One region of the Enterococcus malodoratus genome, then DNA from elsewhere that is predicted to be linked to it. Evidence: riboswitches for the same ligand, from Rfam matches in the RefSeq annotation. Region 1 holds a riboswitch; each other region holds the start of a gene.

The links. A riboswitch is a leader RNA that binds a small molecule or an ion and turns the genes downstream of it on or off. The one in region 1 is predicted to bind magnesium.
Region 2: another riboswitch for magnesium. It lies ahead of PGP85_RS17970 (GNAT family N-acetyltransferase); the one in region 1 lies ahead of mgtA (magnesium-translocating P-type ATPase).
Region 3: another riboswitch for magnesium. It lies ahead of PGP85_RS01170 (FtsW/RodA/SpoVE family cell cycle protein); the one in region 1 lies ahead of mgtA (magnesium-translocating P-type ATPase).
Region 4: another riboswitch for magnesium. It lies ahead of PGP85_RS00260 (ABC transporter permease subunit); the one in region 1 lies ahead of mgtA (magnesium-translocating P-type ATPase).

What each region holds. Positions count from the first base shown of each region.
Region 1 is NZ_JAQDPG010000002.1:398,686-403,375, reverse strand. Features, by position in the region: gene PGP85_RS05285 (aminotransferase-like domain-containing protein) at 1-1,073, shown strand, start outside; gene PGP85_RS05280 (nitroreductase family protein) at 1,074-1,799, shown strand; M-box (ykoK) riboswitch at 1,843-2,006, shown strand; gene mgtA (magnesium-translocating P-type ATPase) at 2,305-4,690, shown strand, end outside.
Region 2 is NZ_JAQDPG010000013.1:7,631-12,320, reverse strand. Features, by position in the region: gene mgtA (magnesium-translocating P-type ATPase) at 1-2,049, opposite strand, end outside; gene PGP85_RS17970 (GNAT family N-acetyltransferase) at 2,184-2,627, opposite strand; M-box (ykoK) riboswitch at 2,790-2,959, opposite strand; gene PGP85_RS17965 (hydroxymethylglutaryl-CoA reductase, degradative) at 3,237-4,690, opposite strand, start outside.
Region 3 is NZ_JAQDPG010000001.1:224,558-229,247, forward strand. Features, by position in the region: gene PGP85_RS01160 (MucBP domain-containing protein) at 1-1,149, opposite strand, end outside; gene PGP85_RS01165 (class I SAM-dependent methyltransferase) at 1,311-1,895, opposite strand; M-box (ykoK) riboswitch at 2,107-2,275, shown strand; gene PGP85_RS01170 (FtsW/RodA/SpoVE family cell cycle protein) at 2,389-3,531, shown strand; gene PGP85_RS01175 (FtsW/RodA/SpoVE family cell cycle protein) at 3,509-4,660, shown strand; gene PGP85_RS01180 (phosphatase PAP2/LCP family protein) at 4,690-4,690, shown strand, end outside.
Region 4 is NZ_JAQDPG010000001.1:46,331-51,020, reverse strand. Features, by position in the region: gene PGP85_RS00270 (LCP family protein) at 1-577, shown strand, start outside; gene PGP85_RS00265 (LysR family transcriptional regulator) at 644-1,546, opposite strand; M-box (ykoK) riboswitch at 1,884-2,052, shown strand; gene PGP85_RS00260 (ABC transporter permease subunit) at 2,109-3,866, shown strand; gene PGP85_RS00255 (ABC transporter ATP-binding protein) at 3,948-4,690, shown strand, end outside.

The sequences.
Region 1 (4,690 bases):
CAATTGACCTTTATTCAGGTGAACTCCCATTGAGTCTGATCCCGGATTTTCGCTTTCCTTCCTATACTTGGGAAGAGTTGCTATTAGAAGAGCGAAAACAAAGTCCGCTGGGATATCGACCGCTGCAGCAGGTCATTTGTCAGCGAATTGAAACGGAGCAAAAAATCAAGGTTTCATCGAATCAAGTTCTGATCACGTCAGGCGCGCAACAGGCGATGTTTTTATTATTGCAAGTGATGTTACAAAGCGGTGATAGTGTGGCGATTGAAGACCCGTCATTTTTGTACTCGTTACCGATTTTTGCGAGTGCGGGTATCAGACTGTACGGAGTTGAAATGGATCGCGAAGGAATGCGCATTGACAAGTTGGAACAATTAATCCTGACGAAGAAAATCAAATTGATCATCCTGAATCCGACCTTCCAAAATCCGACAGGTTCAATGATGTCGAATCGGCGTAGAAACGCATTGATCGATCTTAGTCGTAAATATCAATTGCCGATTGTTGAAGATGAGGTATTTAGGGAAATGAACTTCAACGAAATTCCGCCTTCGTTGAAGGAACTCGCACCGCATCAGGTGATTCATTTAGGATCACTTTCGAAAATCTTTGGTTCTTCGATCAAAATAGGCTGGATTGTTGCTGATCAAGATCTGATTCAACGTTTATCTGAAGCAAAGCAAATGATGGATTTTTCGATCAGTGTTTTTCCGCAGGTGATCGCTCATACCGCCTTAACAGACTCGCGGTTTGAACATAATCAAGCCGTGTTGGTTGGAACATTAAAGCAATTGGCGCAGGCGTTTTTAAAAGGAGCAGAAGCAATTGCTGATGATTGGGAGGTATCTGAGATCAATGGCGGTATTTATGTATATTTAACTTGGCGCCATCAACATCTTACGAGAAAAGATTGGGAGATTTTTCTGCGAGAAAAATTATTGATCGCCCCCGCATTTCTATTTAGTAATGATACAATGGCAATGAGAGTGAATTACACTCGGATGACAAAACAAACGCGAGAGCAATTTTTCGCGAAGCTGCAGACAATTTCAAAGGAGTTAAGGAGGAGTTAAATGGAAGCGTTGGAGATCATGAAGCAACATCGGACTTATCGCAATTTTGATGAAACGTATCAGCTATCAGAGGATCAACTGCAAAAGATTTTGCAGGCAAGTCGGCAGGCCCCAAGTTGGATGAACGGACAAATGTACAGCATTATTGTAGTAAAAGATCGTGAAATCCGTGAGAAACTAGTTGAGATGAATCCTGGAAACCCGCATGTGCTGCACAGTTCGGTTTTCTTAGTTTTTGTGGCAGACTTAAAAAGAACGCAAAAGGTCGCAGATCATTATGAGATGGACTACCGTATAGGCGAAGGTCTGGACCCGTTGATTACAGCCGTCACTGATACTGCTTTAGCGTTGGAAAATGCTGTGATCGCGACTGAAGCTTTAGGATTGGGCTCAGTTGTTGTTGGGACAATTCGGAAAGATGTCGCAGAAGTCAGCGAACTGTTAAGATTGCCGGATTATGTTCTGCCTGTTGCCGGTTTAAGTATTGGCAAACCAAATGTGGAAATGCGGGTCAAACCGCGATTGCCAGATCAGACGGTGATTCATTATGATACGTACAAGGATTATGATTATTCTTCGATTGAGGAATATGACGATACGATGGAAAAGTTTGCCGAGGCTCGTGAAACAAAACTTTGGAGTAAAAAATTTGCTGACTACTTTAGCAATACGCCCAACAAGAAAGTTGATGAATTTCTGAAACAAAACAAGTTTTTTCAATCTTAAGTTTGACACTGAAAGATAAGTGACATATAGTAAGGATGTAAATAAGAATAATTGTTAGGTGAGGCTCCTATATGGACACAGGCTACTGCCCAAAAATGTCGAGAGACGCCAATGGGTAGAACAGGGATCATCGTGAAGGTGATTCATAACGTAGCTGACAAATCTGTCTACGCCCTATAGTGCTAAAGCTCGACGATGAACATGAATGAATTTTTCGCGCGTGCTCATTTTCGAGCGCGCGTTTTTTTGCCGTTTATTTGAAACTAAAGCGAATAGAATGGACTTAAGGCGATTTTTGAGAATTGTTTAGTTGAATCGTATGAATGGTGAAGACACTCCTGTTTTTCCGTTTTTGAAAAAAAGAGCTCTTAATCGGAGTTAGCTGCCAGTGATTTCCCTGATAATTGAAAGGATGTGAGGAAGATGGATTATGAAGATAGTCGACCGAAGAGAAAATATAAAAGGGCGGCTTGTGTTGCCTTAAATTTTAGGGGGAACTACTATGATGAACAAAAAAAACCTTCTTGCTCGCAAGATCAGCAAAGATCAAGAACTGAAAAAGCTGGCGATTCTATCTGATCGGGATTTATTTTTAAACTTGCGAACATCATTGCAAGGGTTATCGGAAGAAGATGCACAAAGCCGTTTGGAGGAATACGGGCCAAACGAAGTTTCAGCACAAAAACCTACACCTGGAATTCTATTATTTTTACAAGCATTCAATGATCCATTCGTTTATGTTTTAGCACTATTAGCCATTGTTTCTGTATTGACGAATGATCTTGAAGCGGCAGTCGTAATGACAATCATGATATTAGCCAGTGTGTTGATTACTTTTATTCAGGAATATCGTTCACAAAAAGCGAGTATTGAATTAAAAGAAATGATCGAAAATACGGCAGCAATCACGCGGAATGGTGAAACAAAGGAAATTCCGATGGATGAAGTTGTACCTGGTGACATTTTGACGTTAGCGACTGGCGATATGATTCCAGCAGATGCCGTATTGATTTGGACGAAGGATCTTTTCGTTAACCAATCATCGTTAACGGGAGAATCAATGCCCGTTGAAAAATATCTTGATCAAGATAAGAAATTAACAGATGAAATGACGGCATTGGATTTAACAAATCTGGTTTTTATGGGAACCGATGTATTAAGTGGTCAAGGTAAAGCTATTATTCTGAAAACGGGACAACAAACATTCTTTGGCGACATCGCAAAAAATGCCACTTCAAAACGCGGGAAAACCTCATTTGATATTGGCTTAGCAAGAGTCAGCAAACTATTATTACGAATGGTCATGGTCTTATTTCCATTAGTCTTCTTAATCAATGGACTGACAAAGGGAGATTGGAGCAGTGCATTTTTCTTTGCAATCGCTGTGGCTGTGGGGCTAACTCCTGAAATGCTGCCAATGATCGTGAGTTCCAACTTAGCCAAAGGCGCGTTGACCTTATCAAAACACAAAGTTATCGTGAAGGAATTGGCGTCAATTCAAAATTTAGGCAGTATGGATGTGCTGTGTACCGATAAAACAGGAACAATTACAGAAGATCGGGTGGTCTTAGTCCAGCATCTCGATCCATTAGGAAATGAAAATGAACAAGTACTTGACTTAGCCTTTATGAATTCGACTTATCAAACTGGTTGGAAGAATTTAATGGATATTGCAGTAATTAATTATTTTGAAGAACAAGATCGGAAACTACCGTATCAATCTGTTCAAAAAATCGACGAAATTCCATTCGATTTCTCTCGCCGTCGTTTGACTGTTGTAATGAAAACAGACGAACATCAATTGATGATCACAAAAGGTGCGGTCGAAGAAATGTCAACGATTTGTAAATATGTTGAGATCAACGGAGAGATTATGGAGTTAACGCCGGAGATTCGCCAACAATTACAAACGGTGAATGAAAAAATGAATCGTCAAGGAATGCGAGTAATTACCGTAGCGGTTCGTCGAGATGCCCATGATGAAGCTATTTACTCGACTGATGATGAAAAAGATATGACGTTGATTGGATTTATGGGTTTCCTTGATCCGGCCAAAGCGTCTGCAAAACCAGCAATCAAATCATTACAGCAACATGGTGTGACAGTGAAGGTTTTGACTGGTGACAATGCCATCGTGGCACAAAAAGTATGTCAAGATGTTGGTATTCCGGCAGAAGACTATTTATTAGGAAATCAAGTCGATGAAATGTCGGATGATGAGTTGTACAGAGCAGCCGAAAGCATCAATTTATTTGCCAAATTAAATCCTATGCAAAAATCACGCATTATTGAATCGCTTCAGGATAAAGGACATACCGTAGGATTCATGGGTGATGGTATTAATGATGCTCCGGCACTAAGAAAAGCCGATGTGGGAATTTCGGTCGATACAGCAGCGGATATTACGAAGGATGCCAGCTCGATCATCTTGCTGGAGAAAAGTTTAGCTGTCTTAGAAAACGGTGTAATTGAAGGCCGCCGAGTTTTCAGCAATATGATGAAGTATATCAAGATTACGATCAGCTCAAACTTTGGAAATGTGTTCTCGATCTTAGTTGCCAGTGCCTTTCTGCCATTTCTACCTATGCTGTCTATTCAATTGCTCTTGCAAAATCTGATCTATGACATCGCTCAATTGACGATCCCATGGGACAATGTCGATGAAGAAGAACTGCATGTGCCGACGAAGTGGGAAACAAAGGGATTATTGAAATTTACTGTGTGTATTGGACCGATCAGCTCGGTCTTTGATATTATTACATTCTTAGTGATGTGGTTCGTTTTTGGAGCAAATACGATCGCTTCACAAAACTTATTCCAAACAGGCTGGTTTATGATCGGGTTAACGACGCAAGCGTTAGTGGTTCTGATGGTTCGTACAAAGAAAATTC
Region 2 (4,690 bases), on a different contig from region 1:
TCTGCCGGAAATTATTCCCCGTTCTAGAATCATCAAGTCTTTCTCTAATAAGATCACATCAGCAGATTCTTTGGCGATATCAACAGCTGTATCAACGGATATTCCGACATCAGCGGCTTTCATCGCAGGAGCATCATTGATTCCATCTCCAAGAAACCCGACTGTATGCCCGTTTGCTCTGAGCAAACTCGTAATCTTTTGTTTTTGCTGCGGGTTCAATTTCACGAATACGTTGTAATCCTCTATGATTTCTGCTAATTCTTGATCACTAAGATGGATCAAATCTTCTCCATGGATAATTGTTTCCGTTCCTAGTCCAACCTGCTTACAAACGGACTTGGTCACCAATGCATTATCTCCAGTTAAGACTTTCACCTCAACACCGTTTTCTTTCAACGCCTTCAACGCTTGTTTGGTTGTTTCTTTTGGCGGATCTAAAAATGCCAGATAACCAATCAATACCATTTCAGATTCATCAGCTGTTGAAAATTCACCAACCACACTCGGATTCGTTTTTTGAGCCACACCGATTACGCGTAATCCGTCTTCGTTCAATTCGTGAACTTTTTTCAAAACTTGTTTTTTTACTTCATCCGTTAACTTCGTTACTTGCCCTTTGAAGTCAACGAAAGAAGAAATTTCAAGCATTTCTTCAATTGCACCTTTTGTGATCATTTGCGTTTTTCCGTTTTGATCTTCTACAACAACACTCATTCTGCGACGTTGAAAGTCAAAGGGAATCTCATCAACCTTTTGATAACGAATTTCATCTGTGTCTAACTCTTGTTTGGTTGATTCGATAATGGCCACATCAAGCAGGTTTTTTAGGCCTGTTTGATAATAACTATTTAGATATGCGTGTCTTAAAACACGGCTATCTTCTTCCCCGTCACAATCCAAATGGTATTCTAAAATAATTTTGTCCTGTGTTAATGTCCCTGTTTTATCTGTACACAATACATCGATGGCACCGAAATTTTGAATAGCGTTTATATTTTTAATGATCGTACCGTTTTTGGCCATTCCTGTAGCACCTTTGACTAAATTTGTTGTAACGATCATTGGCAGCATTTCCGGTGTCAGCCCCACAGCCACTGATAAACCGAATAGAAATGCCTCCATCCAATCCCCTTTCGTGAATCCATTAATCACAATAACGGTCGGTGCCATTAATGCCATGAATTTGATAAACAAGAAAGACGTTTTACGAATACCTAACTCAAAACTAGTTTGAACGGGGGTAGCCGATAAGGATTTAGCAACATCACCAAACAGGGTATTTGCACCCGTAGCGATTACGATTCCTTCGGCACTTCCACTAATCACATTACTTCCCATAAATACTAAATTGTCGTAACTCGTTTCAGATTCTTTTTGACCATTTGCCTCTGCCGCACTTTTTTCGACAGGATAGCTTTCTCCTGTTAGCGCGGACTGTGAGATGAATAAATCCTTTGCGCTAATCAAACGAATATCGGCTGGAATCATATCTCCGGCGGATAACTTGACTAGATCACCGCAGACAATTTCTTCCATAGGGATTTCCTTGTATTGATTGTCTCTGCGAACTGCTGCAGTTACTTTTACCAATGATTTCAACTTCTCGGCTGCTTTGTTTGAACGCACAGACTGAACCAATGTCATCGTACCGCTGACTAATACCATGACCAAAATAATACCGCTGCCGAAGAAATCTTTTTCACCTGGCTCAGGCAAGATTCCTTCCGTGATAAGAGAAATGACTCCCAAACCAATCAATACCAAAGTAAATGGTGTAATAAATGCTTTTAGAACCTCAATAAAAAACGGCGTTGCCTTTTTATAGGGAATTTTATTTTCTCCAAATTCTTCTCTTGCTTCTGCAACTTGTGCCGCAGATAATTCCAGCGTTGATGTTTTAAATGTATCAAGAATACTTCTTGTTGTTTTTTTAGCGAATAGACTATAATTCGTCTTCGTTGTTGTGATCTTTTGCTGTTTCATTTTTTTCTCCTTTTTTCCGAAAAAAATATGCCATAATCCTATTCCAATAAATAAATATAAGACCATATTTTTTAGCGTATTCATCGTTGCCCCTCCTACAGACGGGCTTATGGAGAAAATATTGGCGTTAAAAACAAATAGACAATAGTATCTTCTTGTTTACCATTTTCTGCCACAAACCCGTAATTATTGAACTACTGTCATCCATTTGTTTTCATCTCCCTTTTTTCCACTTGTTCTAGTGGTGATTGAATATCCTTTTTGTAGATCCGCATGGTTAATTGCCCTTCTGCATACTCCTCCGAGATGGATTGATAACCTAGCTTTTCATAGAAACCCCAAGCTTGTTCTCTACCTGTTAGGAAAACAAGACAAAAACCAACTCTTCTAGCAACTTGTTCTGCATATATCAGCAAGTTTTTACCTAATCCTTCTCCTTGGTGATGCGAGTCCACCGCCACTTGTTTAATCTGGACACATTCAGCTGAAATTGGATGCAGCAATAGAGTCCCTATCACCTGATCTTCCTGTTTGATAATCAAGTGAATATCCTTTCTTTCATCTCTCGGTGCCCTCAATAAGAACTTTTTTCCTGAACTTGCCTTTAGCTCTTTGTTTCTAAGCGTTAACGCTTCACAATACATTGCGCTGTTCCACTTAGTTACTGTAAACACTGTTTTACCATAGTAAATCCCTCCCTTTTTAAATTTCGAAAATAAAAATGATTATTGCGCAAAAAAAGACTTTTCGCTCAAAAACTCAGCGAAAAGCCTTACTAAAATTCATCCCAAATAGACAAAGTCGTATAGTCGATCTAATCGTTGAGTTTTGGCACTATACAACGTAAAGACAAACATCTTAGCTACCTTAAGAAAAGCCTTGTATTCGACAATTCCTGTTCTACCCATTGGCGTCTCTCGACATTTTTGGGCAGTAGCCTGTGTTTGTATAGGAGCCTCACCTAACAAATCATATTTTATTTTCGAAGACAATATAACAAGTTATTAATCACCTGTCAAACGCTTTTCTATAAAAAAATCCAGATAAATTAAATTAACAATTCCAAGAAATCGAATTCAACGCTATTATATCAACCTTTTCCGTTATGAAAAATAATGAGGAAATGAACGAACAAATTTTTTTATTTGTCATAATCATTCACCACTAAAAATAATATAACGCACGTTTTGCCATTTTAAATCAATAAAAAAACAGAGCTGTCAAAGCTCTGTTTTATTCCCCAATGCTTAAACTTATCCTTGGCGAATTTTTTTTAGTAATTGTTCTGCTGTAGCTAAATTCATTCGGTCCGCTTTTCTTAATTGTCTAGAAACTAAAGGTACCTCACTGGAAGTAGCTCCTGCTGTAATTGCTAAAGATCGACTTTGCATCGCCATGTGGCCTTTTTGGATACCATCCGTTACTAAAGCCCTGATCGCGGCAAAATTTTGTGCCAAACCAACAGCCACGATAATTTCACCTAACTCTGCGGCATCCGAAACATCTAATAATTTCAAACTTATTTGAGCTTTTGGCAAAACCTTTGTCGCTCCGCCAACAATACCAACTTTCATTGGCAATATCAGCTTTCCAACAAGCGTATCATTTTTAATCTCCCAATCAGTCAGACCTTCATAGCTACCATTGCGAGCAGCATATGCATGACAAGCCGCCTCGACTGCTCGGGTATCGTTGCCTGTGGCTAATACGACTGCATCAATGCCATTCATAATTCCTTTATTATGTGTGGCTGCACGATAAGGATCCAGCTTACTGAATTTGCTGGCGTCAACGATTTTTTCAGCAAGTTCGGAAGATAGTTGATTTAAAGGAATCTCACAACTCGCCATGATCATGGACTCGGTTGCGTAGTTACTTAGAATACTAAACAGTACCTCTGCATCGGGAACTAACTGTCTTAATTCCTGCGCGACAGCTTCCAAGATGGTATTTAGAATATTCGCGCCCATCGCGTCTTTCGTGGTCACCACAAGGTCGATTGAAAGATAGCCCTCCTCAAAGAAACGCACCTTAATCGATTGCAAACCACCACCTCGTTGATAAATCGAAGGATAGCTTCTTTCTGCCGCTGCGAAAAGAGCTGGTTTATTTTCGTTAATAATTCCTTTGATTTTTTCAAACTCAGTAACATTTCGTAAAACGATCTGACCGATCATTCCTTGATTGATGACTTGCGTCTGAAATCCTCCAGCCTTTGCGATGATTTTACCGGCATTACTGGCAGCCGCAATCACAGAAGGTTCTTCTGTTACCATCGGAATAATTTTTTCTTTTCCGTTAATTACAAAATTCTGTGCAACACCTAGAGGAATCGAAGCTTCACTGATCTGATTTTCAATCAAATTATTCGCAACTTTTTCCGGTAGAACAGTCTCTATTGTTAACTGAGCTGCCTCTTTAGCGGACAACTTTTTTTCTTTGACCAGCTTAGCTAACCGCTCTGTTTGAGTCATCTGATAAAATTTTTTTTTTGCGGTTTCTTGATCCTCCGCCTTGGTGATCATCAAGGCTAATCCAAGTCCACCGCCAATACAAAGACTCGCTACTCCTCGCTGCTTATCTTCTTGAATCAGCTCTGAGACCAATGTTGCCACAATACGTGTTCCACTGGCGCCAATTGGATGACCTAAAGCGATCGCACCACCGTACGTATTGATTTTTTCATCAGGCAATTTTAATTCTTTCT
Region 3 (4,690 bases), on a different contig from region 1:
TCCAGCGGGGTTATTCAACCGTGCATTGTACTTAAAGGTTTTCAGCTGATTAAATTCTTCCTGTGTTACACCTGAAACTGTAATTCCTTCATCCGTGATAGCTAAGCGACTGCTCGGCAGCTGTTCGCCGTTGAAATCAAAATACGTTTGACTGTCACTATTGGAAGTACTGAAGGGTGGAATGTAGCCATCAAAATTAACCATTCGATTCGGCATGATTGAAAAGGGAACAAAGATTGTTTGCTGCTCTTCATTATAGTTCAAATTTTTGGCATTGATTGCGGTAGCTGGATCATTCCTGCCAGTGTTTTGTCCAAAGGCTGCTAATTGAGTAAGAGCGGGCATGTGATTGATTGGTTTGAAATCAGTGATTCCGCAAAATTGTACGCGCAGTTCATTGAGCTTGGTCAGTGCAGTGACCGGTTCAATTGTGGTAATCTTCATATTCGATTCGAAAGTTAAGGATTCCAAATCAGTCATTTTAATGATTTTATCGTAAACACTATCCGTGACACTAGTGCCAGATAGATTTAGACGAGTGAGTCCAGCACCGAAATTCGGAACGTTTTGATCCGTGACATTCGATCCCATCAGATAGACTTGCTTCAATTTCGGCAGAGCAGTCAATAACGAGAAATCAGTGATTTGATTATTGGAATTCATATAAAAAAATTCAAGATTTGTAGCTAATTCTAACCCTTTTAAACTAGCGATTGCATTATCAGCATTTTGAATATATAAACTAGTGACTTTTGGCATATCCTCTTGAGTCAAGGTTTCTTTTGTCTTGCCGATGGCCTTTGCGACGATCTGCTGCAAGACTGGATCTGGCATCCAATCTGCTATAGTTGAAGCTCGTGTTTCTGGCATGTTCGTCGTTGAACTTGTTGTTGCTTGCGAACTAGTAACCGAGCTTTCAGTCGTCGAAGGCGTACTAGTTGAAAGTGTGGTATCCGAATTTATGACAGAACTTGCTGTTGAAGGCACAGTGCTGTCTGTTGAATAAGCGGGAGACGACGTATCAGAAGCGGTCGACTGGGTGGGTTCAGCAGTATCAGTCGTTGCTTCCGCCGCACTTTTTAATGGCAGGCCTGAAAAAGTACCTAATACCATAGAGTGGGCAAGTAATATATATAAACTTTTCTTCACAAATATAACTCCTTTATAAATATAATATAGCTAGTAAATAATAAAACTGTTTTTAGTTTTAAACTGTTCAAGTTTTATTTTTTTAATTTATTATTTTGAACATTTTTGTTCATCTTTTAATAAAAAACCTCTAAACTTTTAAAAGTTTAGAGGGAAGAATTTTATTTATAACAGGTTGCCAGGAAAAGATCAGCCGCTTGGTTCATGAAGATTTTTTCACCATGATAAAAGTCATGGATGTTTACTTTAGAAAAACCGATAGTTTTTAATAGGCTGGTCAATTCCGCCGGATCAAAACCGCTGTGAACTTTCGGGTGGCTCACACTGGAATTTTTCATGAAGTCCACGATCAGTAATTTACCGCCGTTGGGTAGAAGCTCAAATAATTCAGTTAAAATTTTTTTCGTATCGGGAATATGCAGCAGTACTAAAGACATCATGATTGTATCAACAGATATTTTGGGTGCTCCGTCTGTAAAGTCGGCATGCAGCACGCGCGCATTGGTCAATCGCTGTTGTTGAATTTTATGTTCGGCAACAGCCAGCATATTTTCAGCGGCGTCGACGAGGATCAATTCTTCTGCTCGGTGAGCTAAGGGTAAACTGACCAGTCCCGTTCCGCTGCCATAATCCATGATTTTTCCGTGAAATTCAGGTTCAATTTCTTTCGTAATAATTTGTGCTAAACTCTTTCGTTCGGCAGTATCGTATCTTTCTGCCATTTTTTCAAAGACATTTTCGGTCATTTCGAGTCGCTCCTTACATGATATCTATCTGGTTGTTATTGTATGATAACCACTCTGGAAAGTGAATTAGAAGCTTCTATTAAGGAAACGTTTAGTCTAGTAAATTTTTCATAAACTGTTTTATAAGCAAAATTAAAGAAATTAGGATTATTTACGAAAGGTTTTGATATTTAATGGCAAAATAAGTAGTATTCGTTGTGAAAGTAAATATAAGTAAACTTGTTAGGTGAGGCTCCTAAACAAACATAGGCTATTGCGCAGAAACGTCGAAAGACGCCAATGTGTAAAATAGGAATTGTCGGATTAAGGCTTTTCATAAAATAGCTAAGAGTAATTTCTTTACGTTGTTTAGTGCTAAAACTCAGACGATGAGATTGTGTGAGACGCCAAACTTGTTAGTTCTTTTTGCTAACGTTTGGTGTCTTTTTTTTGAGGTTATTTACAGTGGACTCTCTCGTCTCGAACAGTTGCTTGATGAAGGGGAGAGATGAACATGATGAAAAGAAAACAGATCGATTGGCTATTGTTGTTGCCCTATTTAGGGACTAGCTTAATCGGTCTTTTAATTGTCTTCAGTGCGAGTTCATACCGCTTAATGGCAGCTGGAGAAAATCCATTGTCGTTATTCAGCAAGCAGGCCATTTTTATGGTGCTCAGCTGGCTGGTCATCGCAGTGATCTATCGCGTCAAAAGCGATGTTTTGCTGAAGGGAAGACCCGTCAAGATTTTATTGGGCATTGGGTTATTCAGTCTGTTGCTGGTAAAAATAAGTGGTGTGAGTATCAATGGCGCTCAAAGATGGGTATCGTTATTCGGCATCCAGTTTCAACCTTCGGAAGTAACGAATGTCGCGTTGATTTTCTACTTGGCTTATTTTTTTCGGAAGAAGCGATCTCGGCACGAGCTGATCACGCCAAGTGTGCTGGTTTTTCTAAGCGGCCTGCTGATCTTATTGCAGCCGAAGGTTACGGGGGCGATCATTCTCTGGATCGTTGCGCTAGTGATTATTACAACGGCTCAGCTTCCGTATCAGCTGACCGTGATCCTCTTTTTGGCTATTTTTCTAGGAATTGCACTGGCAGGAGGGATCATTCTTTTTTTGGGAAGTCATTCTCTTTTGCCTGAACTGTTTGCTCATACCTATGATCGGATTCGCTTGGTTAGAGATCCTTTTTTAGATCCTTATGGCAAAGGATTTCAAATGAGCAATTCCTATTACGCCCTCTATAACGGCGGATTTTTTGGTCGCGGATTGGGCAACAGCATCACTAAAAAGGGCTATCTGCCTGTTGCAGAAACGGATTTTGTGTATTCGATTTTGATCGAGGAGCTCGGTGTGATTGTCGGACTTATTGTGCTGGCGCTGCTCTTTGTGATCGCACTTCGTCTATTTGTTCTGGCTGCCAAAGAACCAAGCCAGCAGGTGAGTTTGGTTTATTTCGGGGTCGGAACCTTATTGCTGATTCAGACGAGTATCAACATTGCGAGTATTCTAGGGCTGATTCCTATGACGGGGGTCCCATTGCCGTTTATCAGTTATGGGGGCACGAGCTACCTGCTGCTCTCAGTGGCCTTAGGCGTCTGCCTAAAATTTTCTTCGGAGGTTCGACCACATGTTGAAACGCTTAAACAATGATTTTAATTATGCTTTGTTTTTACCGATCCTGCTCTTTTATCTGATCAGTATCGGCGTGCAATCAATGGCGGCTGAGCTGGATGGGGTCGATGTAAAAAATGTCGTGACGAAACAAATCATTTTTTGTGTCCTCTCATTGGTCGCGATGATGATAGTCAGTAAAATAAAAACAGCGACTCTATTGAAGTATGCGCCTTTATTTTATGTGCTTTCACTAGGCGTAATGGCACTTTTGTATTGGTTTTATGATCCTGCCATGTATTCTGTGACCAGTACGAAACGCTGGTTGCGCATCGGCAGCTTTTCTTTTCAACCTTCGGAGCTAATGAAGCTGAGTTTTACACTTTTTATGGTGCGGTTGACAGTAGTCAATGAAATGCGCTGTCGGCAGCGAAGTTTGAAAAGCGATCTCTACTTTCTTGGAAAAATCGCGCTTTATAGTTTGCCGACCTTTTTATTGATGTTCATGCAGCGGGATTTTGGAACTAGTCTGGTTTTTATCGCGATTTTAGGTGCCTTGTTTGTTATTTCGGGTGTTCATTGGAAGATCCTTGCTGTGATCACCGGAAGCGGGGCGGCAATTGGAAGCCTGCTGCTGGTTTTAGTATTTAGCAAGTGGGGCAATCAGCTGCTTTATGGGATGCATTTCAAAACCTATCAATTGGATCGTGTTCGAGCTTGGGTCGATCCTTTTCAATACCAAGATTCGATTGCTTACCAGCAGGTTCAAAGTTTGTACGCTATTGGATCAGGCGGGCTGACTGGTCGGGGCGCAGATCAGGCCGCGGTTTATGTACCTGTGCGAGAATCCGACATGATTTTTACGGTGATTGGCGAAAGCTTTGGTTTTATCGGCGGAACGATTGTGATCTTTCTTTATTTCTATCTGTTTTACCAGATTCTTTCGGCCGCGATAAAAACGAATAATAAGGCAAATCTTTACGTGGCGGTGGCCTTCGTTTTTGGCTTGTTGTTTCAAATTTTCGAAAATATCGGAGCCGCGATTGGCGTTTTGCCCTTAACTGGGATTCCTTTGCCGATTTTGAGTCAAGGGGGAACCTCTCTGATTGTTTTAGGCATTGGTTTGGGAGTCATGATGGGGTTCAAAGAAAAAACAAGTTCATTTTGAAAAATAGTGTGGAAGAAACGAGGATAATTA
Region 4 (4,690 bases), on a different contig from region 1:
CGAAGGAAAACAACATGTCGACGGGACAAAGGCCCTGTCTTATGCGCGGGAACGCCACAGCGATAACGATATCATGCGCGGATTCCGCCAGCAGGAAATCATCCAATCCGTCGGAAATAAATTAAAATCCAAAGAAGCCGTCAAAAATCTTACAGGTATCATTGATTCCTTTAATAACAATATCCAAACAGACATTACCACCGATCAGCTGCTGGCGCTGATGAAAAACGGCTTGGTTTACAGTGACTACGAAAAGCAGCGTCTCACTTTTGATTGGCGAACCTTCAGCAACCAAGGTCGCAGCATGGTGGAGCTGTATCCAGATAGCATCGATTATGTAAGCCACGAACTGAGAGTGAGTCTCGGGATTGACAAAAAAAATGAACAAGACAAAAAAGGTTTTGTCTTCCATACCGACGGCGACTATCTCTATCAAAGCGACTACTCTGTTCAAGATGAAGCGGCCGAAGACAAGGAATCTACCTCCCTCAACGGCAATACCTACATCGGCACACCAGATAATACAGAAACCGGTGCGCTGCCTACTGTTAAAACTAAAAATGGGTTTGTCCCTTGATAACGACGAAAACAGCGTATAAGTTCTCTGACGGAGACACTCATACGCTGTTTTTATTGTTTAAAATTATTGGCTGCTTAGGGCCGGTCGGCCATTCCCTTTAATTTCTATCTCTTTGAAAATCCGTTTTAGGTCATTTTCGACCGCCTCAATATCAAAAGCATGATGACTGGTTTTATTTTTATATAAATAGAATTCCAGGCTTAAGGCGCTAGGTAAAGCCAGAAAATGAATCGACTCGCTGGCTAACAGCTCCTTTTCAATCGCATGGATCACAAAAACCCCTTTTTTCTCCTTCAGCCATTTATGAATCCCTAAGCTGTCATGGCAATAAAGATAATCAGGTGCAATATTGAAAAAGTTCGCTGTTCGTTGAGTTAGCTGCCGATGCCCTAAATGATCTGTTAAGACAATAAAAGGCATTTTTTCTAAATCTTCGGCGGTTGCCTGCTTCAGTTCATTTTTCACTAGGGAGGCATTGGCGGCCAAGACCATTTTTGAACGGATCAAAGACGTTCGTTCAAATTGTGGGTCCTCCACCACACTGCTGGTGATTACCAGATCGACTTCCTTTTGCTTTAACTGATTAAACAGCTCTAGCGGAGCCGCATTAATATAGTTGATTGTGTAGGATTCATCCCTGCAAGCACACTCCCCCGCTTCGAATATCAAAACTGATTCGCTGATTCCTACTTTAAAGGAAGGCCGATCAATCATTTGATAGAGCGGAAAATGAATTTTCTTGGCCTCCTCAATAATCCGTTTAACAAACGGCAGGATTTTTTCTCCCTCTTCACTTAATACCAATTTCTTCCCATGGCGAAGAAATAAATCGTAGCCAAGTTCATTTTCAAGACTTTTCAGTGCCGAACTTAATGAGGAAATGCCTACATACAGCTCCTGAGAAGCTTTAGAAAGGCTGTTGTATTTAGCGATAAGGTAGAAATACTCTAATTTTTCAATTGACATTTTTTTCACTTCCAAGCACGCAATATTTTAGGTCAACCTAATTTTGCTCTTACTCACCCCAAATAATCAAGGAAAAACATTTGATAACAGAAGTTCTTTAACAGCGATTAACGATTGATTGATATTTTTTTAATAACTTTTTGAACGAAAAACAGGATCATTGATTGAACGCATCAATAGCTGCCCGTTCCAATAATCTGGAAAGCGATTATCCAAAAAGCGAAAAGTCGCAGAAAGCCTTTATTTATACTGACTCTCCCTTTCGAGAAATCAGCCGGCCGCTTTAAGGCAATTGCTTTCTCCCCCTTCACGAGTATGATGGGTGTGCACAATAAAATAAAAATCATATTAGGTGAGGTTACTCTGAAGAACATAGGTTATCGCTCGGAAATGTCGAGAGACAGTAACGAGTAAAGCAGGGATTGTCGAATTAAGGCTTTCCTAAGATAACTAGAAGATCTTTTCTTACGTCTCAGAAAGCCAAAGCTCAATTAACGTGATTTCCTGATAAAACTGTTTATTCGGCGACCTCCTTAATATGATTTTTTAGGAGGTTTTTCCATTGAACGTTTTACGCGCACCATCCAAAGAAAACAGCACACTAAAGAAAGGGATCGGAAATCTTACATTCTTAGTGATCGTAGTGTTGTTTGCATTCATCTTGATCTTCTCTTTGATAAAAATGAATCGACCGCTCCATTCACTGCCCTCAGAAGACTTTTTAGCAACAGCAAGTAAAACCCACGATTTTCTTGCTGCTTCGAACTTAGTTTACTTTTCCATTCGGACAATGTTTCGAATGATTGTCGGGATGTTTTGGTCCTTTCTCTTTTCATTTGTGTTCGGCGTACTGGCAGTGAGATACAAAACTGCTCGACGAATCATTTTGCCCATGGTCAACTTTTTAGAATCCGTGCCGCTGCTGGGCTTCTTGACCTTCACCACCGCTTGGCTGTTGGGGCTTTTCCCCGGAAACGTACTAGGCGCGGAATGTGTCGCGATCTTTGCGATTTTCACCGGACAAGCTTGGAATATTATGTTGACCCTCTACCAAATCATGGAGGTCATCCCCTCTGACTTGTCCAATGTCACGGATCAATTCAAATACAACCCTTGGGAAAAATTTTGGCGCTTAGAGTTTGTTTACGCGATTCCAGGACTGCTGTGGAACGTGATTATTTCTCAAACAGCGGCTTGGTTCGCCTTAGTCGCCAGTGAGCAGGCCTCCGTGGCTATTCCGAAAGACACGACACTTTTCTTACCTGGAATCGGCTCGTACATTCAGATTGCATTGGATCGTGCCGATTTTAAGGCCTGTCTATGGGCTGTCTTGGCACTGCTGCTGAATGTTGTGATTCTCAACTTCTTAGTCTTTCAGCCGTTAGTTCGCGCAACCTATTATTTTAAGTATGAGACCGATGTCGAAAGCTCTGTTCCGCCAAAATCTATTATTTATCGAGTGCTCAAAGAGGCGACATTAACCAAACGCTGCTCCCGTTTTTTCTCGGCCTTCAGTCACTTTTGGATCTATAAACTGCCGAAAATTTGGTATTTCTTAAAGCTGGATCGGCTCTATAAGCTAGTGGCGAGGTTTCGTAATTTCTTTAAAACTCTGTGGTACGTCGGTCTGGCCATCTTAGTGATCGTTTATGCCATCAAGCTCTATCATTTCTTGCCCCATCAAGATTTTGGGATGATCCCGAAATTGACGCTGTATACTACTTTACGGGTTACATTGGCGATGATTGTTGCCGGATTGATCTTTACGCCTTTAGCGATTTGGGTAGCGAGTGACAATCGCCGCTTAAACTTTGTTCAGCCAATCGGTCAAATCCTAGGATCGATTCCATCTAATGTCTACACGCCCTTTATCGTTATTTTTATCAGCATGGGCTTCAATAGATTGGAATGGTGGCTGTTGCCCTTGATTATGGTTGGCTGTCAATGGTACTACTTCTTCAATGTTATCGCTGGTTACTTAGCGATCCCGGACGATATTCGAGATGTCACGAAAATTTTTAAATTATCTAAATGGCAATGGTGGGTAAAATACCTTATTCCCTCCATTTTGCCCTACATCATCACTGCGATTATCAATGCTGCTGGAGCTGCTTGGAATGCCGACATTGCGGCTGAAAGTATTCAATGGGGAAAGAAATCGATCGATGTCACAGGATTGGGCCACTATATTTCCGTCAATGACGGCATCAAAGACAAGTCTGCTCTTGGAACATTGGCGATGTGCTTTATGGTAGGCCTCTGCATTGCCTTCATCTGGCAGCCCCTATATCGAGTGGCTAAAGAAAAATTTCATTATTAAAACGCATCAAAATTTAATAAGCGTTCAAACGAAAGGAGAAGTAGGTTGAAGCCGATTGCTTCAGCTATACAAAATAGAAGAATGGAAAATAACGAATTATTAAACGTCAAATCAGTCTGCAAAGAATTTGAAATTGAAGGACATAAGGAACATTTAAAGGTACTGGAAAATGTCGACTTGACCGTTAAAAACAACGAATTTCTGAGTATTATCGGACAATCAGGGACAGGAAAATCAACCCTGCTAAGAAGTATTGCCGGACTGCTTCAACCAACCAAAGGCGAAATTACATTTGAAAATAAAACCATTACCGAACCAGACGCCAACATCAGCATGGTATTCCAGCATTTCGCCTTATTTCCATGGTTAACTGTAGAAAAGAATATCAGCTTTGGACTGGAAAATCGCGACGATATCTCACGTGAGCAAATGGGAAAACGTGTAAGTAATCTGATCGACATGATTGGACTCACCGGCTTTGAGAAGGCTTATCCCCGCGAGCTCTCCGGCGGCATGAAGCAGCGAGTCGGCTTCGCCCGTGCCTTGGCCATTGAGCCTAGCCTGTTATTGCTGGATGAACCTTTCTCAGCACTGGACATCATTACCTCTAGTCAATTATCCAATGATCTATTGAAAATTTGGCTTGGCAATCAAATTGCCACGAAGTCGATTGTCATGATCACTCATGATGTCCAACAGGCTGTTCAGCTTTCCGATCGTGTCGTCTTAATGGACTCAAATCCTGGCCGTGTGGCGCAAATCTATCAAATCGATATTCCAAGAAGCCAACGATCACCCAAAACAACGATCAACATCGTAGAACA